Regions from separate parts of the Nocardioides sp. dk884 genome, predicted to be linked through region 2. Evidence: predicted binding sites of a transcription regulator. Region 2 holds the regulator's gene; each other region holds the start of a gene.
What was found. Region 2 encodes LexA, which represses DNA repair genes until DNA is damaged. Its sites were predicted from a motif close to TCGAACANNTGTTCGA; they were not measured.
Positions count from the first base shown of each region.

Region 1 (3,271 bases), 590 kb from region 2:
CTCCAGGCAGGGGTTGCAGGTGTCGAGGTGCACGCGGACCGCGTCGCAGTCGGCCTCGGCCAGCTCGTTGTCGATGAAGTAGACGATCTGCTCGAGGTAGTCCGCACAGTCGGTGGCCGAGGGCTCACCGGCGGGCGCGGCGCTGTCGGGCTGCTCGGCCATCACCTGCCCCCTGCCCGCGAGCTGGCGGTGAGCAGGTCGTTGCGCCGCACGTAGTCGGAGAGCATGTCGCGCAGCTGGCGACGCCCCCGGTGCAGACGCGACATCACGGTGCCGATGGGAGTGTCCATGATCTCGGCGATCTCCTTGTAGGCGAAGCCCTCGACGTCGGCAAGGTAGACCGCGAGGCGGAACTCCTCGGGCAGGCGCTGGAGCGCGTCCTTCACCTGGGAGTCGGGAAGGTGCTCGAGCGCCTCCATCTCCGCCGACTTCAGCCCGGTGGAGCTGTGCGACTCCGCGCGGGCGAGCTGCCAGTCCTCGACGTCCTCGGACATCGACTGCTGCGGCTGGCGCTGCTTCTTGCGGTAGGTGTTGATGAAGGTGTTGGTCAGGATCCGGTACAGCCAGGCCTTCAGGTTGGTCCCGGGCCGGAACTGGTGGAAGGACGAATACGCCTTCGCGAACGTCTCCTGGACCAGGTCCTCGGCGTCGGCAGGATTGCGCGTCATGCGCATGGCCGCGGAGTACAGCGGGTCGAGGAACGGCAGGGCGTCGCGCTCGAAGCGGGCAGCGCGCTCCGCGTCGGTCTCGGCAACAGGGTCGACGGGGGTGTCCGCAGGGGCCTGCAGGGCCTCCTCGAGGCCGGGCTCGGTGATATCAGTCATCACGTCCCAGCGTACGCCGCCGACCGGCGCTTCCATCAGTACCGTCACGCAGTCGAGAACGTCGCACGCCGCGCTCTCATTCCCGACTGGCCCTCGGTGGTCCGGTGGCAACCGTCGGTCGCGTGCCGGTTCCGGCGGTCGGGGCCGTCGGGCGAGCTCGTCGAGACCTGCCGGCGCGCGGTCGCGCGATGGAATGCTGGCGCCGTGCCCACTCCACGCGAACCTCGTCGGCCCGATGTCACCACGGCAGAGCTCATCGGCGGCGTGGAGAAGCGCGACCTCCTTCTGGAGGAGTATCAGCCAGGTTGGCCGGAGGCGTTCGCAAGCCATGAACGACGCATCCGCGAGGCGCTCGGACCGATCGCCCAGGTCGAGCACATCGGGTCGACCTCTGTGCCAGGGCTGGCTGCGAAGCCCATCATCGACATCCTCGTCGTGGTCGAGGACATCACGGGCGAGGAGGACTATCTCAGCCAGCTGGTCGACGCAGGCTACGAACTTCGAGTCCGGGAACCGGGCCACCGCATGGTGCGGACCTCTGCCCGCGACATTCACGTGCACATCGTGGAAGCCGGGGATCCGGCCGCCGACGACTACCTGCTCCTCCGCGATCACCTCCGCGCTCACCCCGATGACCGCGCGCTGTACGAGCGCACGAAACGGTCCTTGATCGCCGAGGACTGGGTGGACATGAACGCCTATGCCGAGGCCAAGACCGAGGTGATCGCCGCGATCAAGGCACGCGCCCGGAGACTCGCCTGAGCGCTCACGCGAACAGCGGAGGAACGCCTCGCACCCCCGCCTGGCCCGGCCCGTCCGGCCGGGCCCCGCGCGGGGACAGGTCTTTACCTTCGATTCCACCCAACCCCTTTTCCTCGAACGCGCGTTCGATTAAGATGAGGCATGGCCGACTCCGAGCTCCCCGAGTGCGACACCCCAGCCGCGGTGCTGGCGTTCGCTCAAGCCCGCCGGGCCGCTGCCCAGCGGGCGGAGATCGACGTCTTGGAGGCCGCTCTGGTGTGGGCCGCGATGCACCCCGAGGAGTCGGTCGCCGATGCGGCGCCGACGGCCGGGCTGGTGTTCGGCGAGCTCGCGGTGCCGCTGGCCGGTGAGGGGGCGCCGCTGGTGGCGGAGTTCGCGCCGATCGAGTTCGGCGCAGCGATTGGCATGTCCACCGACTCCGCGCGGTCCTTGGTGGGTGACGCGTTGGAGCTGGCGCACCGGTTGAAGCGGACCTGGAAGCTGGTCCGCGCCGGCAGGGTCCCACTCTGGAAGGCGCGGCGGCTCGCGCAGCTGACCACCACCCTGCCGTTGGACGGTGCGGAGTTCGTGGACCGTCAGCTGGCCGCCTTGGTCGGGAAGATCAGCTGGGCCGGGATCGAGCGGCTCGTTGACCAGGCCCGCGTGATGTTTGACCCTGAGGGTGCGGAGAAGCAACGCCGCGAGGCCGCCGACGGTCGCCGCTTCGACGTCCACACCGACGAGGCCACCCACGACGGCACCGTGCACGTCGAAGGCGTCCTCGACCTCGCCGACGCGATCGACCTGGACACCGCGATCCGTCAGGGAGCTGAGGAGCTCGCCGCCCTCGGATCCACCGAGTCATTGGACGTGCGTCGCTCCATGGCCGCCGGCGAGCTCGCGCGACGCCAGCTCGCTTTCGACCTCCGGGCGGAGGCCGGCGACGGCGCCGCATCGGTGGTCAAGCCCCGCCAGGTCGTCATCCACGTGCACCTCTCGCACGCAGCGATCTCCCGCGACGAGTCCGGCATCGCACACGTGGAAGAGACCCGATCCATCGTGTCGACCGAGCAGGTCCGCGACTGGTGCAGCGGCGACGCCCAGGTGGTCATCAAGCCGGTGATCGACCTTGAGACCCACCACCACACCGACGCCTACGCCGTCCCCGACCGGCTCGCCGACCAGACCCGTCTGGCCCAGCCGGTCTGTGCCTTCCCGTGGTGTGAGCGCCCCGCGCGGCGCTGCGACACCGACCACGTCACCGCCCACGGTGACAGCGGGCCTACGTGCAGCTGCAACCTCGCCCCCCTCTGCCGACGCCACCATCGCGCCAAGACCCACACCGGCTGGGCCTACGACAAGACCGACGCCGCGACGTACCTCTGGCGCTCACCCCACGGGCTGCACTTGATGAAGGACCGCGGCAGTACCCAGCTCGTCACCGCGCACCCGCCGGACGAGTAGATCCACCGCCCCGGACCCTGCCAGCAGCCGGCGGGGCCGTATCCCTGCCTCGCCGGTGTTTCTCAGTGCCCTCACGAGTTCGACCCACGGGATATATCCCGGCGCTCAGGCCCCCGTGCCGTCCCGGGACCCGCAGATGTCACGGACCACCCACTCGAGCACGGACTCGACGACCACCTCGAGGGCACTCTCCTGCGACAGCGGGCCGCGGGCGCCGACCTTGAGGCCGTGGTCGGCGCCGG
Region 1 is NZ_CP045649.1:3,014,209-3,017,479, forward strand. It holds gene rsrA (mycothiol system anti-sigma-R factor) at 1-162, opposite strand, end outside; gene GFH29_RS14525 (sigma-70 family RNA polymerase sigma factor) at 162-824, opposite strand; gene GFH29_RS14530 (GrpB family protein) at 1,029-1,586, shown strand; gene GFH29_RS14535 (HNH endonuclease signature motif containing protein) at 1,728-3,029, shown strand; gene GFH29_RS14540 (alpha/beta family hydrolase) at 3,135-3,271, opposite strand, start outside.
Region 1: the regulator LexA is predicted to act here: its motif matches at 1,700-1,715, upstream of GFH29_RS14535 (HNH endonuclease signature motif containing protein).

Region 2 (3,271 bases):
CTACGCCGCGATCGACTTCGGTGCCAGCGCGCGCGGCGGCGACTCCGGAGGCTGGTGGCTCCTGGCGCTCGCCTCGACCGGCGCCGTGGCCTGCCTGTTTGTGGCCCTCATGCTCATCGCACGCCTGCTGCGCGAGCTCTGCCTCACCTCCGGCCCCTCCTCGTCGCCCGATCCCGCAGCCGCCCCGACGCAGGACCCCGTCGCCGCGAGCACCCCGGCGACACGCACGACGGTGCCAGGCGGACGACGCGCGGCCCGCTGAACGACCTCGACCTCGAGGAACGACCAGGGGGCGGAGCCATCAGGCTCCGCCCCCTGTCTTCCCCTGCTCGCCGGTCGGGGTCGAGGCGACCGGCGATGTCTGGCGTGCCTCAGCTGGTGGGCACCGCGAGGCGCTGACCGGCGACGAGCATCGTGGAGTCGAGGGCGTTGAGCCGCTCGATGTGGCGCATCTCCTCGCGCACGTCACCGTCGTCGCTGAGCTCGGCGGCGATGTCCCACAGGGTCTGACCGGTGCCGACCGTGATGATCTCCGTGGGCTCCGCCGAGCCCCTCTCCGCCGTCGCCATCGAGCCGCCGGCGAGGGCGAACCCGACGCCCAGCAGGACCGCCACGCAGAACAGGAAGACCACCACGCGGCCTCGGCGGGTCAGCCGCACGGACCGGCCGGTCGCCGGACGAGAGGTGATGATCATGGTCGTGGGGTTCAGCGTGCTCATCGTGGCTCCTGGGGAAGTGGTGTCAGCCTCGGATCGCGGCGTCGAGAAGATGTCTAACGCCCGCCACCGACAGTCCCGCCGAAACGGGACCGGATCGACGTTCGACCAGACGTTCGATCGAACACATGTACGACGCTAGAGCAGGTGTTCGAGGAACGCAAGCATCTGGGCGAACGAATGTTCGACGCATCGCCCGTCTCGGCCGCGCAGGCAGGCCCGCGACACGCACTTCGAACAGATGTTTGAACTCTGGGGGTGGATGTCGCTACGGTGGCCCTCACGCCACCGGACCCGGGACGACGCCCGATCCGCCGGAGGCGCGGACAACCCGGACGACGACCCGAGGGAAGGCACAGATGGCCAAGAAGAAGAGCGACGGGGTCGCTGAGCTCCCCGACGGTCCTGCTGACGCGACCGGACTCACCCCGCGCCAGGTGCGGGTGCTCACCCACATCACCGACTGCATCGAGAAGCGCGGCTACCCGCCGAGCATGCGCGAGATCGGTCAGGCCGTCGGCCTGACCAGCTCCTCGAGCGTGGCGCACCAGCTGAAGGTCCTCGAGCAGAAGGGCTTCATCAAGCGCGACCCGCACCGTCCGCGTGCCCTGGAGGTGTTCCTGCCCGAGGTGATGGCCGCCCGCAAGGCCATGTCCTCGGGCGAGGGCTCCTCGGTTGACGAGACCGGCATCGGCGACAGCGTGCCGGCCCCCTCCTACGTGCCGGTGGTGGGCCGTATCGCCGCAGGCGGGCCGATCCTCGCCGAGGAGCGGGTCGAGGACGTCTTCCCGCTCCCACGTCAGCTGGTCGGTGACGGACAGCTGTTCCTGCTCGAGGTCTCCGGTGACTCGATGATCGACGCGGCGGTGTGCAACGGCGACTACGTGGTGATCCGCCAGCAGCAGACCGCCAACAACGGCGACATGGTGGCCGCTCTGATCGAGGGCGAGGCCACCGTGAAGACCTTCCAGCGCAAGGACGGCAAGGTCTGGCTGCTCCCCCACAACGACGCCTACGAGCCCATCGACGGCACCCACGCCTCGATCCTGGGCAAGGTCACCGCGGTCCTGCGCCGGGTCTGAGGTCCCTCGCGCCGGGTCCGTGGCGAGTCCGAGCCGGGCCGGCACGGGGTGACAGGATCACCTCGTGCCAGCCCCTCGCGCCGCCCGGCGGCGCCCGTCCTCGCCCGGCCCCTGCCGAGCACGCGCCCTGGGCCTTCCAGCGCTCTGCCTCGCCGTCCTCACCGCCCTCGCCCCGACCCCGGCACACGCCGATCCCGGCCCGCCTCGCTCGGCTGGCCCCTCGGCTGGCCCCGCGACCGGCTCGGCGACGACCCCGCTGAGCGTGCCCACCGAGGCGGTGCCGCTGCGCCGGGCCCGGGCCGCCCTGGCCGGGGCACGCCGCGCGCTGGCCCCCGAGTCCAGCGGCCTGCGCGCTGGCGACGCCACGATCGCCCTGCGGGACCTGGCACTCACCCTGGATGCCCTGCCGGCCGGCGAGCGCGCCGCAGCGCGACGCCTGCTCGCCCGACCCACCGACGGCCGCGCGGATCCCGCCGGTCACGGGTGGGGCCCTCGCGCCGCACCGCGGGTGCGCTGCACCGCGGTCCTCTGCGTGCACTGGGCGTCGAACCCGGCGAGCGCGGACAGCCCCGACCTCGCCGACCTCTCCGGCAACGGGGTGCCCGACCAGGTCGACCTGGTGCTGGACACCCTCGTCTCGGTGCACGCGCGCCTGCGGTCGGCGGGATACCGGGCGCCGCTCGGCGACGGCCCGCTCGGCGGTGACGCCCGCACGGACATCTACCTTGCCGACATCGGCGACCAGGGGCTGTACGGCTACTGCGCGAGCGACGCTCCTGTCCCGGTCATCGGCGCCAACGCCCGTGCGGCCTACTGCGTGCTCGACGACGACTACGACGGCACGCAGTTCCCGGGCAACACGCCGCTGGAGAACCTCCAGGTGACAGCGGCCCACGAGTACTTCCACGCCGTGCAGTTCGCCTACGACGCCACCCAGGACGCCTGGCTCATGGAGGCCACCGCCGCCTGGGTCGAGGACGAGCTGTTCGACGACGTCGACGACAACCGCCAGTACCTGCACCGCAGCCCGCTGCGCCAGCCGAGGCGTTCCCTGGACGACCGCGGCCGGGCGGACCGCGCCGACGCGCTGCGGGTCTACGGGAGCTGGATCTTCTTCCGTTGGCTCGGCGAGCGGCTGCCGACCGCGCAGGGGGGTCTGGCGACAGTGGTCCGCGACATCTGGGAGGCCGCGGACTCCACAGGGCCGCACGTCCAGGACCACTCCCTGGCCGCGATCAGCACCGTGCTGCGCGCCCGCGGGACGACCCTGCCCGCGGCGCTGGCGGGCTTCGCCGCCGACAACCTCGCCCCCGCGGCGTCGTACGACGAGGGGCGGGGCTACCCCGCGGCCCGGCCGGTCGCGGCGCTGGGCGTCGGCCGGGCCGCCGTCCGGCACCGGGTGCGCCTGGACCACCTCGCCTCGGCCAGTGTCCGGCTCACCCCGGCCACCACGCTGCGCGGGCGCGGATGGCG
Region 2 is NZ_CP045649.1:3,600,564-3,603,834, forward strand. It holds gene GFH29_RS17165 (hypothetical protein) at 1-262, shown strand, start outside; gene GFH29_RS17170 (LysM peptidoglycan-binding domain-containing protein) at 372-719, opposite strand; gene lexA (transcriptional repressor LexA) at 1,076-1,798, shown strand; gene GFH29_RS17180 (MXAN_6640 family putative metalloprotease) at 2,061-3,271, shown strand, end outside.

Region 3 (3,271 bases), 1.6 Mb from region 2:
CTCGCCGACCGAAGGGCGAGGTCTTCAGCGAGCTCATCGATCGGCTGGACCTGCCAACATCGGCTGACAGCGTCTGGGCCGACTACCGCTCGCGGATGCCGTCGCTCGTGACGGTCACCGACGCGGACCGGAGCGCTCTCGCCGACCTTCGGGCAGCCGGGTGGACTCTCGGCGTCATCACGAACGGCATGCTCGACAACCAGGAGGGCAAGATTCGCCGCACCGGCCTGGACGCCCTCGTCGACGGATGGGTCGTGTCCGACGCTGTCGGTGCCCGCAAACCAGCTCCTGCCATCTTCCACGCGCTCGCCAGCAGGCTCGGTTGCACGCTCGAGGGCTGGATGATCGGCGACAGTCTCGAGCTCGACGTCGCGGGTGGGGCTGCCGTCGGGCTGAGCACGGCGTGGCTCGACGACGGATCGGACCCGACGGGCTACCGGCCGGATCTGGTGGTCGGCTCGGTAGCGGCAGCCGCTCGAGCCATCTTGGATGGCCAGCCGAGCCCTACCCCGCGCTGAGGCAGGCCGGTAGGTCTGTGCCAGGTCGTCGTTGCGCCGAATACCGCGTTCGAGCTCGCTGACCGTGGTCGGCCAGACGCCGAGCTGGTTCCCGGCAGACCTCAGGGTGATGTTCTTCGACTGGCAATACAGTCCAGTAGGACGTCAGCCGGAGTACCGGAGCCGCGACTGCCGCGGTTGATTCATCGTTACTGTCGGTACGTGCCCGGGTTGCACGGCGCTTCACGCCGACCGGCAGGTCCTCAACGACCGCGTCGGGGTCGACGTGGAACCCGAAGCGCTCGGAGATGTCCTCTACGGCCTCTGCCAGGCCGACGAGGGCGAGATCGTCCTCGACGGCGAGGTCCGGCACTTCGCCGGCCCCGGCGACGCGGTTCCGGCAGGCGGGCGCGCGTGGTGGCCACACCGCAATCGGAGAGCGACGGTCCGTCTGGTCGCGCACGAAACGCTGGTGCACAGCGCATGGCGCATGGGGGCCGATCCACTGCCAGTGGCCCGCCCGTCTCGGCGACTTTATCCACAGATTCATCCTTTACCTTCCGTGCGCGTTCGAAATGTTTCGAACACGGGTAGGATCGGGATATACGGGAATCCACCCCGCACCCCTTGATCTCGGGAGTCGACGATGGCCGATCAGGTCTCTTCCTACCTCACCGATCTCGGGTGCGCCGAGGACGCCCTCGACACGATCGCTGGTCGCGATCCGGTCTTCCTCTCGGTGCCGGAGAAGCGCCAGGCGCTGAGGATGACGGCCCACCTGGCCTCACGGGCCCAGGCGGTGCACGCGCGGGTGATCGCGTGCGCCGACGAGGTGGCCGACGCCGACGGGTGTCGCGACGTCGCCGCCTGGGTGGCACACCGCACCCACACCGCCGCCCCGACCGCCCGGCGGCTGCGGCGTCTCGGGGTCGCGTGCGAGCGGCGCTGGCACCGCGTCGGCACCGCCCTCGCGGGCGGGCACGTCAGCCTCGACCAGGGCCACGTCATCGTCGCCGCGCTCGACGACCTCACCGACGCCTTCGACCTCATCGAGGCCAGCGCCGAGGAGTGGGCCGACATGCTCGCCCGCGCCGAGACCTACCTCGTGGAGCAGGCCGCCGACTTCGGGCCACGTGAGCTGGCCCGCCTGGCCGAGCGGCTGCTCCAGGTCGTCGCGCCGGAGTGGGCGGAGAAGGTCGAGGAGGAGCAGCTGCGCGCCGCGGAGCGCCGCGCCCGGCGGCGTACGACCTTGGGTGTGAAGCACCTCGGCGACGGGAGTGCGGCGATCCGGGCCCGGGTGCCGGAGAGCATCGCGCTGCGGCTGACCACGATGCTGGAGTCCTTCACCAACCCGCGGCGCGCAGCAGACGAGTCCGCTTCGCCTGCCACGGACGGGCGGCGGGTGCCCTACGAGCGTCGGCTCGGCGAGGCCTTCTGCTCGCTGCTCGAGGCCATCGACCCCTCGAGACTCCCCCTGCACGGCGGCGACGCGACCACTCTCGTGATCACGATGGACCTCCAGGCGCTCGTCGACGGCCTCGGGTCCGCGACGCTGGCGGACGGCTCCCGCATCACCGCGGGCGAGGCCCGGCGCCTGGCCTGCACCGCAGGTCTCGTCCCGGCGGTCCTCGGCACCCGCTCGGTGCCGCTCGACCTCGGCCGCGCCAGTCGACTCTTCAGCCCGGGCCAGAGAAAAGCCCTCGCAATTCGCGACAAGGAATGTCGAGCGGACGGCTGCACGATTCCGTCCACCTGGTGCGAGGCGCACCATGTGGACCCGTGGTCGGCCGGCGGAAAGACCGATCTCGACAAGGGTATTCTTCTGTGCGGCCATCACCATCACCTGATCCACGACGACCGTTATCTGCACCAACGGATGCCGAATGGCGATATCCGATTCAGCCGTCGGACGTAAGTGCATGACCGCAGCCGGGGTTGACGAGGATAAAGCGACAGTTTCCGGCCCGATATCAGCTCGTCTCGGCTGCGGGGCTTGCGTGCAGCGATGCGCGCACGGTCAGTGCGGGCGTTGGGGTGGTTGACGATGAGCCACAGCTTCCCCTTGCCCGGGCACGTCATCCGGGTCCGGTCGGTCGCCTTGGCCTTACCTCCGGCTGAGGTGGCCGCCGCGGGCGCTGTTGCGTGGGAGTCGACGGTGGACAGTGGAGCATGGGGAGCAGGAGAGCCAGCGTTGGGATGACTGCGGCGCCGCTCAGGCGGATGCTCTCGGATCCTCGGTGAGCACTTACGCAGCCATCGCTTCCGCCATTCCTACGTGACCGGCGTGACGGACACGCCTTCTGGTGTGCCGTCGTAGATGCTCAGGGCCCAGTCGCTGCCATCTCCCGCTCGAACCTGGATCCGCTTGGCGCCCGGGGGCGCGCTCACGATCGTGCTGGTCGTGACCCCGTCGCAGCCGATGACGGACGCGGCATCGGGGTAGTCGAAGTTGACGAGCTGAGCTTCAGCTCCGGCGACGGACGACGTACAGGTCATCGCGATCGTGTAGGTCACCCCCCTGGGGGTGAACTCGTAGACCTCGGAGTTGCCGGCACCGAGGGTGGGCTCAACCCTCACGCGCGCCTCGTCGGGAATGGCGGGCAAGATCTCCTCCGCCGCTGCTGTGTCGGCAGCCGACTGTTCGGTCGGCTCGGGGGTCTCCGACTCGCCTGGGTCTGCCCCGGGGGCGACGGCCGGAACGGCAACGATCGCCACGATTGCCAGCCCGACCTTCACTCGCGCGCCCCTCATCACAGCTGCTCCTTGGTCAGGAC
Region 3 is NZ_CP045649.1:2,006,724-2,009,994, reverse strand. It holds gene GFH29_RS09720 (HAD family hydrolase) at 1-518, shown strand, start outside; gene GFH29_RS09710 (HNH endonuclease signature motif containing protein) at 1,144-2,412, shown strand; gene GFH29_RS09705 (hypothetical protein) at 2,769-3,233, opposite strand.
Region 3: the regulator LexA is predicted to act here: its motif matches at 1,078-1,093, upstream of GFH29_RS09710 (HNH endonuclease signature motif containing protein).